DNA from 3 places in the Caldibacillus sp. 210928-DFI.2.18 genome. Region 2 is predicted to be linked to each of the others. Evidence: predicted binding sites of a transcription regulator. Region 2 holds the regulator's gene; each other region holds the start of a gene.

Region 1 (4,957 bases), on a different contig from region 2:
GCAATGGTTGCACGAATAACATCATGAATTTCTTTTTGAATCGTTTTCGGGGTAATGCCATGTTTCCGATTATATTCTTCTTGGATTTGGCGCCGCCGTTTTGTTTCATTGATTGCGAAATCCATTGAACGAGTAATTTGGTCCGCGTACATAATGACTTTTCCGTTTGCATTTCTTGCTGCCCGGCCAATCGTTTGGATTAATGAACGTTCTGACCGTAAAAATCCTTCTTTATCTGCATCTAAAATGGCAACAAGGGACACTTCCGGAATATCAAGTCCTTCCCGTAACAAGTTAATCCCGACAATGACATCATATTTGCCCAGTCGCAAATCACGAATAATCTCAATCCGCTCCAATGTTTTTACTTCAGAATGTAAATACTGAACTTTAATCCCGATTTCTTTCAAATAATCGGTTAAATCCTCGGACATTTTTTTCGTTAATGTCGTTACAAGAACCCGCTCATTTTTCCGAATTCGTTCTTGAATTTCTCCGATAAGGTCATCAATTTGTCCTTTGATCGGACGGACCTCTATAATCGGATCCAGTAAGCCGGTGGGACGAATAATTTGTTCAACCACCGTCGGACAATGTTCCAATTCATATGGTCCCGGAGTTGCTGAAACGTAAATAATTTGGTTGATATGTTTTTCAAATTCTTCAAACTTAAGCGGTCGGTTATCCAAGGCAGATGGTAAGCGGAAGCCATGTTCAACAAGTACATTTTTTCTTGCTTGGTCTCCGTTATACATACCCCGGATTTGCGGAATCGTTACATGGGATTCATCAACAACGATTAAAAAATCCTCTGGAAAATAGTCGAGCAACGTATATGGGGTAGCGCCCGCTTCCCTTAAGGTTAAATGACGCGAATAGTTTTCAATTCCTGAACAAAAACCCATTTCCCGCATCATTTCCAAATCATAATTTGTCCGCTGTTCCAATCTTTGTGCTTCTAAAAGCTTCCCTTGATCCCGGAGTTCCTTTAACCGTTCTTGTAATTCTTGTTCAATATTTTTAATGGCGACTTGCATTTTTTCTTCCCGTGTAACATAGTGGGAAGCCGGATAAATCGCCACATGTTCCCGTTCTCCGATAATCTCGCCCGTCAACGCATCGACTTCCCGAATTCGATCAATTTCATCACCAAAAAATTCAACACGGATACAATGCTCATCTCGTGAAGATGGAAAAATTTCCACAACATCACCGCGAACCCGGAAGGTACCCCGATGGAAGTCAATATCATTTCGGGTATACTGGATATCAACCAATTTCCGAAGCAGTTCATTCCGCTCGATTTCCGTGCCGACCCTTAGTGATAATACAAGTTCTTTATATTCTTCAGGTGAACCTAACCCATAAATGCAGGATACACTGGCTATGATAATGACATCGCGACGTTCAAATAATGCCGATGTCGCTGAGTGTCGCAGCTTATCAATTTCATCATTAATACTTGCATCCTTCTCGATATACGTATCGGTCTGTGGTACATAGGCTTCGGGTTGGTAATAATCATAGTAACTGACAAAATATTCAACGGCATTGTTTGGGAAAAACTCTTTGAATTCGCTGTATAATTGCCCTGCCAATGTCTTGTTATGAGCAATAATTAACGTTGGTTTATTCACTTCTTTTATCACATTAGAAATGGTAAAAGTTTTCCCTGTACCGGTTGCCCCCAGCAATGTTTGATGTTTCTTGCCGTTTTTTAAGCCCGCAACCAGCTCTTTTATCGCTTGCGGTTGATCCCCTTGAGGTTGATATTTTGACACTAACTGAAATTGATCCTTTGTTTTTTCCATCTAAATCACCCCATTATTTTTTGGGTCCGTACATTCATCATTCACAGAATCTATTTTACCAAAAGCATAACAGAAAAGCCACTATTTTGCGAACGAATATTCGTTTAATTTTTATAGGTTAGGCGAATGTATAAATTTCCAACGAGGATGCCCATTCCGCGGATTTAAGGACGCCTCAAGAAAAACTTCAAATGATACAGTCCCAGCTGTAAATTTAATTAACCACAATATTAACGTTATACACAATTTTTACACTGTTTATCCACAGGGTATGAAGAACTTATCCACATTCCCCGATAAAAAGAAAAACCGCCTAACAAATTGTGATAAGCGATTTTATGCCTTATTCTTCCTTTTTTCTTTTAAAATTTTTTACCATGCGTTTTGAATACCAAAATCCTATCGTCAACGAAATACCATCAATAATAATCAACGGCCATGAATGGGTATAACCTTTATATGCGGACACAGAAATCAGAGCCAATGTTAACAGCAATCCGACGATATGATTATAAGTTACACGTGAAAATAAGATGACCAACAAACACGGAAAGATTAATCCGGCAATTAATTTTCCAAGCATACCCTCACTCCAAAATATATAATCGGTTTAGGAGTCAGTCCGACGAAGTTCATTCCACGTATCTTTATTCCAATTTTTCCAATCTTATGAGTACCAACTGCATAATGATCGGCTTTTATATTTTCGTCGGAACCACTCCCAGTCCCTGCTTTTGCTTTATAAAATACAATTTATATTTTATCATATTTTGCCGGATTCGTATGTTTAAACGCTTGTGGATAACTTTTCCACATCTTCCAAGTAGTTTTTCTATAGTTAACTTCTAACTTGTGTGCATTATCCAACTACCGTGAACAATTTTGTTAGTTATGTGGATAAGTTGTGATTTTTCTGTGCTTAACTGCAGTTATTATGTGGATAATTTTTGATTAGTTGTGGATATAAAGGGTTCCTCTGTGGATAACTTTCCGTTCTTGTTACTTGCATAAAATGGACATGATAATCTTTTTCCTTATTCTCCTGGAAAGAAGGTTTAATTATTTACGATTAACAACAAAATTATGACCAATCTTAGAAACTTTTTATAAAAGGATTGTTTGACTATAGAAAAATCGGTATATTAATGTTGCTTGTGATTTTGATCACAATACATTAAAAAAGTTAGGAGTTTTTCTATGTCTACAAGTGCATTAAGTACAGCCATTGATACATCTGTAAAAAAAGCCGATATGCTGAAAAATGACCCAAAGAAATTTTGGACAAAGGCGATGCTTGCAGGAGTTTATATTTCGTTTGCGGTTGTTTTTGCCTTTCGAATTGGAGACGCATTCAGGGCAACCGGATCACCGGCCACATCCTTAATCGGCGGGATGACCTTCTCACTAGCGTTAGTTTTAATTGTGATTGGTGGCGGTGAGCTGTTTACCGGGAATACGATGTACATGACAATGGGCAGCCTGGATCAAAAGACTTCCTTGAAAGAAACCCTGTATGTTTGGGGTGTTACCTATCTTGGAAATTTAATCGGCGTCTTGTTTTTTACTTTTTTATTTGTTCAGACGGGTTTATTTAAAGATATTCCAGCTGACCACTATTTATTTAGTGCGGTGACAGGAAAGATTGGATTAACGACAGGGGAAATGTTTTTTCGCGGTATTCTATGTAACTGGCTTGTTTGTCTGGCCATTTGGCTCCCGTTGCAAACCGACAATTTTGCAGCAAAGGTTATGTTGATCATGATGACGGTCACTTCTTTCTTTGTTTCCGGTTATGAGCATAGTATTGCCAACATGGCATTATTTTCTATTTCTTTATCAGTCCCTCACCCGGATACTATTACCTTGACAGGAGCGGCTTTTAATTTGCTCATTGTTTCACTTGGGAATATTGTTGGAGGCGGATTGTTTGTCGGAGCGGCGAATTGGTATGTAAATAGGCAAGGAATTAAAAAAGAAGTGCCAATATATGCAGGAGATGAAAAGCAGAAAATTATTGCTAAATAAAGATTCGTTTGGTGATCATTTTCCTTTTATTTTTTCCCTTTAAAAACCACCCTATTGCTTTTGTTCATTTGGGTGGTTTTTATGGATATAAAATTATTTTACCTTTATCGCATTGCCAATATGATACCAATGTATACAGTCGACATTTTTTTACGGTATTTGAGTTGGTGTGGCGTAATTTTGGACGGCCGTGTTCATTTCTTAAATTTCAGCATAATTGCAAAGAGTGTCTATTTTTTTGACATTCATTCAATTATTAGACATTTGTTTAGATTATCATCCGAATAGCAAATATGTATGCTAATGCTGAAAAACAGTTATTTTTAAGTCGATTAGTTTTGCGAATAGATCTACCATTTTCAATTAGATGACAATCAGAATGCGGTAATTCATCGTTTGAGGCGACTCATAAATAAAGTTGCTCGTCCCGCGCCTTTATCGTCCAAACTTTTTATCTCAACAATCATTTCTTCATTCGTAACGGTCATAATTAATTCCTCTCCATTAAATCTTTTACTCCAATTAGTATAAAGGACTAATGGACTTTTGGGAATGATACATCCTTAGTAGATATTACAAGCCTTGACATAAAACACCTAATCTTTCGTTTCCGCTAAGAAAAATTGTTTAAAGTTCGTTTTTATCTCGGGATTCTTGCCTCAGTATCTGTATCCTATATCTTAAACAAAAAATTAACTTTGTTATACCGATTTGTTGATAAAAAAGATTTTCGGCACATTTCGTGTAAAAGTTTGGTTTTGCACAAAATAACTGATTACTTATGAACAGTTCATTTCTCAGACTCCCACTCATTTTATTGAGTATTTTGCGAACGCAAAACTGCACCTCCAAATGTTGGTGCTCCCTAACATTTAAAGGTGCAGTATTTTATCCATTATTAATTCAACGCATTTGAAACGAACTCAAACATAAAGCTGCTCATCTTTGGACCGCCATTTCTCACCGGATTACCATTTCGATCAGAAAAACCGCTGCTATGTACACCAATGACTTGATTGCTTGTATTTAACATAGCAGAGCCCGACTGTCCTGGTGCTGTATCAATTGTATAATAAGCTACTTGACTATCCTCACTTGCAACATTTCCACTCATCCCATAT
Region 2 (4,957 bases):
AAACCGATAATTTTGGGCGGAATTAGTTGCAACAACGCAACAAATAATAACAATATGATGCCAATCATATACGACTTCTTTTCTTTTTTAAAAAACCAGGCTAATTCGAAAAAGACTTTCATAGCTCCCCTCCATATTTCGATGATATAAGATCCGTACAAAATTTATACATCTCTATGTACAAAAAAGATCGTTCATATCGGATCTGTTCCGATAAAAACGATCATATTCGTATATGGACAAAATCAATGTTTGACTTCGATTATTATAGAATCCATATATTTGAAAACTCTTTTTAAAAGAGCAGTAAAAAATTACTTCGGTTGTTGTTTATTAATGGCATTCATCATTTGATTAATTTTTTTCTGACTCGGCTTCATTCCCATTTGCATCATCATCACGCGAATCATTTGTTCATTGATTGGTGGATTTTTCTTCAAATAGTCCATCATATAACGGCGTGCAAGGAAAAATCCGATGGCAATTCCTGCTAAGAGGGCAACAAAAATTAGTAAATATCCCCACCAAACCATTGCAAATCCTCCTTCTTGTTGTCTACTATTCAGTTTACTAAACGTACTTTCATTTTACAATACAGAACCTTTAAATTTTCCCATGTTTTGGTGAAAATTTCAATACTTAATTAACAAAATCACTAGAAACTATTCACCGGGAGGATAGAGTTTCCAAATAATGATGATCCTTCATCGGTTTAATCCAGCCAAAACGCCCATTATCCAAATCAACAACTAGAAAATTGAATTCAGTCTTTCTTAACGCTTCCATAAATATCATATCAATATCCATTGTCCCGGTCGATTGCATAACACATTTTTTTTGATATATTTTAAAACTAACTGAACCTCGACTGTTTTCTACGAGAAACATCCCATTATTCATAATGAAATCTTTTCTTCCTTGTAATTGTTCGATCAGTTGTTTATAAATTCGGATCGCCGGTATCGAGGAAGAAATATAGTCAATTTGTTTTGAAAGGATCTTTTTCATTTTATTATTTGCTGTTTCATAATCCTTAAATAAATGATAAAAGAAATACTCTCTACCATAGTAATAATTTGCAAATAATTCCTTAATGATATACATATCGTATTTTCTCATAATCTCCCGCCCCTTTTTCGTATAATTGGACAAATCTTTTATATATATTTTAATAGGCGGGAGACAAAAAAAATGTCGCTTTATTGAGAAAAATTTCTTCTATATTTGTCGAATTCTTGTAGTCTTTGGTCAAACACTCATTTTTAAATGATTAATGGTATCTTTTTCGTTTCTTAAGTTGCTTCAATTTTTCAGGTGTAACATCATTTCCATTCGGATCAATGACTGTTACATTTTCAATTGTTTTTTTAAATGAATTTCGGAAGGATTGCAAATATTCACTTCTCAATTTTGACTGTTCTTTTGCTTCTTCCACTGTCAACCCTTCCCTTTTCTTCTTTGCTGCCAATTCATTAATTCTGGCCAGTTTTTCTTTTGAAAGCATATGAAAACTCCTTTATTTATAATTAACATGGTTATCTTTGTTATTGACTTGCATTTCTTGACAATATTCTTGAAAACGTCTATGTACGGTTGCCTTGGATACTGAATATCCGAATCCCCTTAACGTTGCGGCTATATCTGAAAAAGTCAGTCCCATGTTTCGTAATCGAATAATTTCTTCCAATGGAACTTCTTTTCTATCACGGCCGGCATTTTCACCACGATTTGATAAGTTTTGCTCCGGTCTGTACCCGGCCCGAACAGCACGTTCCATCCCACGCTTGATTTTACTGTTATGTAACTTTCTTTGGTATTCTTCCACAAGACTTATAATTTTTAATACCATTGAATCCGCTTCGGAGATTTGTAATTCACCTTGATGAGAGATTGTATAAATTTTTACTCCCAGTTTAAACAATACGTGAAGAAGGGCGATTTTTGCATTCCCTCTGGCAAGTCTCGTTTCATCTTGAATTAAAAGTGCTTGGATTTGGTGTTCTTTAATTTTCTCCAATATTTCAAGGATACCAGGTCTGTCAAGATCATACCCGCTTGCTTGCTCACAAATTGTATCAACGACTTGAAATTGATACCTTTCTGAAAGAGCTTTAAGTTCTTCTTCCTGTCTGGCCAATGATGTTTCTTGTGACTCTTTTTCCGTACTTACCCGACAATAGATGATCGCTTTCAAAACAACACCTTCTAAAACATTGTTTGTATTATAGTATATATTATTCATTCATACTTGTCATTTCAACTGTATATTGTTCTAAATCTTTATGATCCTCTATTTTTTCCGTTTCATCGCTTGAGGATGATAATATATGTACATAAATGAGTCCACAAATAAATGAAATGAGTAATAATAGAATCACATAAGAATAATTTTTCCACAATTTTTGCAATAACATTCTATCACCCCGTTAACGAATATTAGTTCGTAACCCTATTATAAAACGAACGTATATTTGAGTCAAGAAAAATTTCGAACTTATGTTTGTCAAAATGATGTCAGTTATGATATACTATAGAAAAATATGCTAAGGGGTGTTGAATATGACTAAATTATCCAAACGTCAACAGGAAATTTTAGATTTTATTAAAAAAGAAGTACGAGAAAAGGGGTATCCACCATCGGTTCGTGAAATTGGTGAAGCGGTTGGTCTATCCTCCAGTTCAACGGTACACGGCCATTTAGCCAGACTTGAGAGCAAAGGACTAATCCGCCGCGACCCTACTAAACCGAGAGCGATAGAAATTCTCGACAATAAAGGGTTGAATGAACCTGATGTTCCTGTGCGGAAAGTGCCAATTGTCGGTAAAGTAACCGCCGGAATGCCTATTACCGCTATTGAAAATATTGAAGACTATTTTCCTCTGCCGGAAAAAATTGCTCCTAGTGGAGATCCTGTTTTCATGTTGGAAATTATGGGAGAAAGTATGATTGAGGCAGGTATTTTAGATGGAGACTATGTAATTGTCCGACAACAAAGTACCGCAGAAAACGGTGATATCGTTGTCGCTTTAACTGAGGAAAATGAAGCAACTGTAAAACGTTTTTATAAAGAGAAAAACTATATCCGGCTACAACCGGAAAACGCAACAATGGACCCAATTATTGTTCCGAATGTTTCGATACTTGGAAAAGTAATCGGCGTCTATCGACAAATATATTAAACTTTTATAATTATATGAAAGGGTGCCTCCCAAAAAGGAAGCACCCTTAAAAATTAATATAATTTCAAATATTGTTCTCTCTCCCAAGGTGTCACTTGCGTACGGAACATATCCCACTCAATTTCTTTCGCTTCGATAAAGTTTGTTAAAATATGTTCTCCTAATGCTGACATAATGATTTCATCTTCTTGCAATTTCTCTAAAGCTGATTGCAATGTTCCGGGAAGATCATTAATTCCTTCTGCCTCACGTTCTTCTTTTGTCATGACGTAAATATTTCGATCTACCGGACTTGGAGGTGTTAGTTTGTTCTTGATACCATCTAATCCAGCTTTCAATATAACTGCCATGGCTAAATACGGATTAGCAGACGGGTCTACGCTACGCAATTCAATACGGGTACTCATCCCTCTTGAAGCAGGAACCCGAACCAATGGACTACGGTTGCGTGCCGACCATGCAACATAAACCGGTGCTTCATATCCCGGTACTAACCGTTTGTATGAGTTAACTGTTGGATTTGTAACAGCCGTAAAGTTTGGCGCATGTTTCAAAACTCCAGCCATAAATTGATAGGCTGTTTCACTTAATTCCAATTCACCTGTTGGATCATAAAATGCATTGGCACCCTCTTTAAACAAAGAAATATTACAGTGCATTCCGGAACCGTTAATTCCAAAAAGCGGTTTTGGCATAAATGTTGCGTGAAGACCATGTTTACGTGCAATTGTTTTTACAACCAGCTTAAAAGTTTGGATTTCATCACAGGCAGTAACAACATCTTCGTATTTGAAATCAATTTCGTGTTGACCGGGTGCTACTTCGTGATGGGATGCTTCAATTTCAAAACCCATATCTTCCAGTTCAACGACAATGTCTTTTCGACAGTTTTCACCTAAATCAGTCGGTGCCAAATCAAAATAACCGCCATGATCGTTTAATTCCATTGTCGGTTCTCCGTTAGCATCCAATTTAAACAAGAAAAATTCAGGCTCAGGACCTAAATTAAATTGTGTAAAACCGAGTTCTTTCATTTCTTCAACAATTCGTTTTAAATTGTTACGCGGATCTCCCATAAACGGTGTACCATCCGGATTGTAAATATCACAAATCATCCGAGCCACTTTACCACGACCGGCCGTCCACGGAAAGACCACCCAAGTATCCAAGTCCGGATATAAGTACATATCACTTTCTTCAATACGGACAAATCCTTCAATCGATGAACCGTCGAACATGATTTTATTATCCAGTGCTTTTTCAAGTTGGCTCAATGGAATTTCTACATTTTTAACCGTTCCTAAAATGTCTGTGAATTGCAAACGTATGAAAGCCACGTTTTCTTCATTTGCCATCCGAATAATATCATCGCGATTATATTTTTTTCCCATTGTCTTTTTCCTCCATCATTTTCTTTAATAATCTTTAACTCTATTGATTGTGATAACTTCATTAATACGAATGCGGTTCTTTTTTGTACGCTCCTAGTGAAAGAAACGATACATGTCCCCTTGCCGTAAATCAGAACGATTGATTCGACTGTTGGTAAGTAACTCATTCCTTAAGATCTTTCTTAGTTCTTTTTCCGAAATTTCTTGGTCTCTTTCCTTTTTTCGGTTTTGCTTTTCTAACTTTTCCAGTTCCTTCATCGCAAAGATTTGTTTAATCCCTGCGATATTAACGCCTTGATCTAAAAGGTCTTTAATTTCCAAGAGCTTATCGATATCATTCAAAGAAAACATTCGCTGGTTCCCTTTTGTCCGTGCCGGAACCACCA
Region 3 (4,957 bases), on a different contig from region 2:
AGCAACAAAAGGGTAAAGACAAAATTTTGCCGATGTAAGGGAAGGGGGACTTGTGTTGAGTAAATTTTGGAGCGAGGTAACCCGGCTGACGGAACCTTATGTGCCGGGTGAACAACCAAAAGTGAAAAATATGATTAAATTAAATACAAACGAAAATCCGTATCCCCCGTCGCCGAAAGTTTTGGCAGCGTTAAAAGGAGCGGTCGATGGAAATCTGCGCTTGTATCCCGATCCGACTGCTGATGAGTTATGTGAAGCAATTGCAAAGGCATACGACGTGGCAAAAAGTCAGGTGTTTATCGGTAACGGCTCCGATGAAGTGCTTGCCTTTTCCTTTTTGGCTTTCTTCAATCAGGGCGAGCAAATTTTGTTTCCGGATATCACATACAGTTTTTATCCGGTCTATGCAAATTTGTATCGTCTTGACTATAAAGAAGTACCATTGAATGAAGATTTCACGATTCCGGTTGAGCAATTTTTTCATGCGGAAGGCGGCGTCATTTTTCCCAATCCGAATGCGCCGACAAGTATTGGTTTAGGGTTGGAACAAATAGAAAAAATCTTGCAAAACAATCCTGACAAAGTGGTTATGGTTGATGAAGCGTATATTGATTTTGGTGGAGAGTCTGCTGTGCCTTTAACCCGACGTTATGAAAATTTGCTTGTTATCCAAACATTATCGAAATCCCGATCACTTGCGGGCCTCCGTGTCGGCTTTGCATTCGGTAACGAGCAATTAATTGAGGGACTGAACCGGATTAAAAATTCATTTAATTCTTATACATTGGATCGCCTGGCATTGGTCGGGGCGAAAGCGGCCATTGAAGATACAGCATATTTTGAAGAAACGCGGTCAAAAATTATAGAAACTCGTCATCGTGTAATCGGCGAGCTGAGGCAATTGAATTTCACGGTACTAGATTCACAGGCGAATTTCCTTTTTATGAAACATGGACGGGTAGATGCGAAACAAATCTTTGAAACGTTGAAAGAGAAAGGGATTTATGTACGTTACTTCAATAAATCGCGAATTGATCAGTTTTTGCGCGTGACAATTGGCACGGATGAAGAGATGAATCGTCTGATGGAGGAATTGAAAAATATTTTATAAGTGCTGAATGCCTTTTCCAATAATTGAACGGGATTATGTATCATAAGTGAGCTTTCTATGGTGAAAATGAAATCATAGAAGGCTTTTTTGTGTATGATGATAAAAAAATAGACTCCCGCTTTCGAAAAGGAAAGTATTTGTTATACTGTTCAGCAGTCTGTTAATAATGTTCAAAATATACTATCGTTTGATAAAAAGGGCAGAAGCATGATATAAGTGTAAAAGGCATATTTTTGTTTTTTATTTGAAATAAATGTTTGACCTGTTATTTCATATGTTAGGATGTGAAATGAAAAATGAAAAATAACTTTTGGCGTGAACTACCACGGCCATTTTTTATACTTGCACCAATGGAAGATGTGACGGATGTTGTTTTTCGTCATGTCATAAGTAATGCCGCCAGACCGGATGTGTTTTTTACAGAGTTTACCAACACGGAAAGTTTTTGTCACCCTGAGGGAAACATGAGTGTGCGCGGGCGCTTGACATTTACAGAAGATGAACAGCCGATTGTCGCCCATATATGGGGGGATAAGCCGGAATATTTTCGGCAAACGAGTATCGGCGTGGCAAAACTTGGGTTTAGTGGTGTGGATATTAATATGGGCTGTCCGGTACCAAATGTGGCGTCCAAAGGGAAAGGAAGCGGTCTGATCCGCCGTCCGGAAGTCGCTAGTGATATCATCCAAGCCGCAAAAGCAGGAGGATTACCTGTAAGTGTAAAGACAAGGCTTGGCTACACTGATGTGGACGAGTGGCGGGACTGGCTGACACATGTATTGAAACAAGACATTGTGAATCTTTCTATTCATCTGCGTACAAGAAAGGAAATGAGCAAAGTAGATGCCCATTGGGAACTGATTCCGGAGATTAAGAAACTTCGTGATGAGGTGGCACCAGACACACTTTTGACAATCAACGGGGATATTCCCGACCGGCAAACCGGTTTGAAGCTTGCCCGTCAATATGGTGTTGACGGAGTTATGATTGGCCGCGGTGTTTTTAAAAACCCATTTGCTTTTGAAAAAGAGCCGAAAGAACATAGCAGTAAGGAATTGTTGGATCTGTTAAGGTTGCATTTGGATCTCTTTGATAAATACTCGGAATTAGAACCGCGTTCTTTCAAACCTCTTCATCGCTTTTTTAAGATTTATGTCAAAGGGTTTAATGGTGCCGGTGAATTGAGAAATCAATTGATGAACACAAAATCTACCGAGGAAGTCCGCGCATTGCTTAATGCCTGGGAAGAAAGAGTTCCATTGTTTCAGTAAAACGTGACGTGGGGGGCAAAGACGAGCCGACAGTAGCTTGGGGCAGATCAGGAAAAAATGCTGCATCCGGATTACTGTCCGTCCTAATTCAATTAAAGTACAAACTAAGGCTGGGTCCATGGCGGGTCCGGCTTTTTTCATTTTTCTTGGTCATTTGTTTGGTAAAAGTCAGGGTAGATTTCTCTTGTTATGGTAAACTCTTTTTTTATCTTTTCACGAACCTGCTCGTCCATACAATACTCTGTAAACGCTTGTCTTAATATTAGTTTGCCAATGAGGATATTGGAAAAAATTGTTATTGAAAACGAACTTATATTCTTATAAAATGATGCATATACTTATTTCAAACATACGTTTGTAATTGTGCCCCGGGTTTTGAAGGAGATGGTAAAAATGGTGGATTATAGACGTTTGCCGGATCAACATATTTTGTGTGTTGATATTAAGAGTTTTTATGCCAGTTGTTCAGCAGTGATGTATGGGCTTGATCCGCTCGAATGCTATTTGGTCGTTGTCGGTGATAAACAACGGGAAGGAAGTGTTGTGTTGGCTGCCTCCCCGCAGATGAAAAAAGAGTTTGGGATTCAAACAGGATCCCGCTTGTTTGAAGTGCCAAATGATCCACGGATAGAAATTGTTGAGCCGCAAATGGCGACTTATTTGCGGGTATCAACGGAAATCACTCGACTGTTCAATCGTTATGTGCCAAAAGAAGCTATTCATGTTTACAGTGTCGATGAGAGTTTTATTAAGGTTGATGGAACGGCACATTTATGGGGTGGAGTCAGACAGATTGCCGAAAAGATAAAAGACGATTTGATGCGAGAATTCCAGCTGACTTGTGCGATTGGAATCGGCCCCAATATGCTCATGGCAAAACTGGCCCTGGATTTGGATGCGAAAACATCCGGGATTGCCCACTGGACATATGAAGATATACCAAAAAAGTTATGGCCTGTCTCACCCTTGAAAAAAATGTGGGGAATTGGCAGCCGTCTCGAAAAAACATTAAATAATATGGGGATTTTTTCAGTCGGGCAATTGGCTCATTATGACTTGGAAAAATTAGAAAAGAAATTTGGCATTATGGGGAATCAGCTTTATTACCACGCCTGGGGAGTCGATCTATCAGAAATCGGGGCGCCGATCATGGACGGTCAAGTCAGTTTCGGCAAAAGTCAAATTTTGTTGCGCGATTATAAAAACATAACCGAAATCAAGCATGTCATCTTAGAAATGTGCGAAGAAGTAGCAAGGCGGGCGCGGACAGGAAAATATGCGGGACGGACAATCAGCCTTGGTATTGGTTACAGTCATGAAGAATTAGGCGGCGGATTTTATCGGTCGAAAACGGTTGAATCACCGACCAATATTACAATGGATCTGTACCGGGTTTGTTTGAAGCTTTTTAACAAGCATTATGACGGGCGAACGGTACGGCAAATTTCCATCGCTCTGTCCAATATTGTCCCGGATGAAAGCATTCAGCTCGATTTATTTGATCCAAATTTATGGAAGAAAAAGAAATTAGGTTATACCGTGGACAGAATTCGTCAACGGTTCGGTTCTGCCTCCCTGCTTAGAGCAGTTTCCTATACGGAAGGGGGAACGGCACGGAGAAGGGCGAAACTTGTCGGCGGGCATAAAGCGTAATCATTTTTGGGAAATGTACCGACGAGACACCTGATTATAAAGATCGGATAGGCCTGCTTTATAGTATTTACTGTATCATTAAGCGGGAAAGGGATGATGAAGATGATTCGCGATCGCGGACGAATCAAATGGACGGCAATGATGCTGCCGGAGCATGTTAAAATGTTACGTGATTGGGCAAAAGAGGATTTGTGGGAATCACCAAAGGAATTGGATGAACAACAATTGGAAGAATTTAATGAAAAGGTACAAGTGGCCAAAGCAATGAATAGAAAGGTGATCATCCAATATTATGTCGGACATCACTACAAGACAATTAACGGAAATATCCGCTCTTTTGACACCCTCCAAAACGATATACAAGTGGTAAATGAAGAAGGAGATGTCCATTCCATCCCACTAGCGGCGATTACTGACATCGAATATATGGAATGACTTGTTAATCAAAAAAAAGGAGATAAGAGCCAAAGGAAGTGCTCGATTCTCCTTAATGCTAGGCAACCATTGAATAGATATCGTTTAGCTTTTTAAAATCCGCCAGCCAATATATAAGAAAACGATGAATATCACTGCTGTAAATAGAAAAGAAATCATGCCAAAAACAAGTTTAAACATAATTTTAATAAGGAAAATTGCTAGGAAAAATAGAAGTATTAATTTTAGAAATTTCATCTAAAGTCCTCCCGTAAAATAAAACGAAATATGATAAGGAGCATTTCTAACTATAGTTTAACATTGTTCCCCTTTTATTGCGATGAATTGTTTTATTTTTTGACAACGGCTGGCAAAATTTTTTTTGAAAAATAGTGACAAGCAAGTGATTTTCCTATATAATATCATATGTTGTTAATTATTTGGAGAAGTACCCAAGTGGTTATAAGGGGACGCACTCGAAATGCGTTAGGGCGGGTGACCGTCGCGT

What was found. Region 2 encodes LexA, which represses DNA repair genes until DNA is damaged. Its sites were predicted from a motif close to CGAACATATGTTCG; they were not measured.
Region 1: uvrB (excinuclease ABC subunit UvrB) is a predicted target of LexA. The motif match lies at 1,901-1,914, and genes of this name have one in related genera.
Region 3: LIZ98_RS03355 (Y-family DNA polymerase) is a predicted target of LexA. The motif match lies at 2,727-2,740, and genes of this name have one in related genera.

What each region holds. Positions count from the first base shown of each region.
Region 1 covers NZ_JAJCHL010000011.1:42,089-47,045, forward strand. The annotation lists gene uvrB (excinuclease ABC subunit UvrB) at 1-1,811, opposite strand, end outside; gene LIZ98_RS04425 (CsbA family protein) at 2,155-2,394, opposite strand; gene LIZ98_RS04430 (formate/nitrite transporter family protein) at 3,009-3,836, shown strand; gene LIZ98_RS04435 (trypsin-like serine peptidase) at 4,735-4,957, opposite strand, start outside.
Region 2 covers NZ_JAJCHL010000001.1:35,941-40,897, reverse strand. The annotation lists gene LIZ98_RS00195 (ABC transporter transmembrane domain-containing protein) at 1-122, opposite strand, end outside; gene LIZ98_RS00190 (YneF family protein) at 315-533, opposite strand; gene sirA (sporulation inhibitor of replication protein SirA) at 667-1,119, opposite strand; gene LIZ98_RS00180 (DUF896 domain-containing protein) at 1,271-1,504, opposite strand; gene LIZ98_RS00175 (YneB family resolvase-like protein) at 1,517-2,194, opposite strand; gene LIZ98_RS00170 (hypothetical protein) at 2,235-2,414, opposite strand; gene lexA (transcriptional repressor LexA) at 2,560-3,180, shown strand; gene glnA (type I glutamate--ammonia ligase) at 3,234-4,571, opposite strand; gene LIZ98_RS00155 (MerR family transcriptional regulator) at 4,665-4,957, opposite strand, start outside.
Region 3 covers NZ_JAJCHL010000008.1:9,906-14,862, forward strand. The annotation lists gene hisIE (bifunctional phosphoribosyl-AMP cyclohydrolase/phosphoribosyl-ATP diphosphatase HisIE) at 1-38, shown strand, start outside; gene hisC (histidinol-phosphate transaminase) at 53-1,111, shown strand; gene LIZ98_RS03350 (tRNA dihydrouridine synthase) at 1,408-2,382, shown strand; gene LIZ98_RS03355 (Y-family DNA polymerase) at 2,776-4,035, shown strand; gene LIZ98_RS03360 (YolD-like family protein) at 4,129-4,470, shown strand; gene LIZ98_RS03365 (hypothetical protein) at 4,555-4,707, opposite strand; tRNA gene LIZ98_RS03370 (tRNA-Ser) at 4,892-4,957, shown strand, end outside.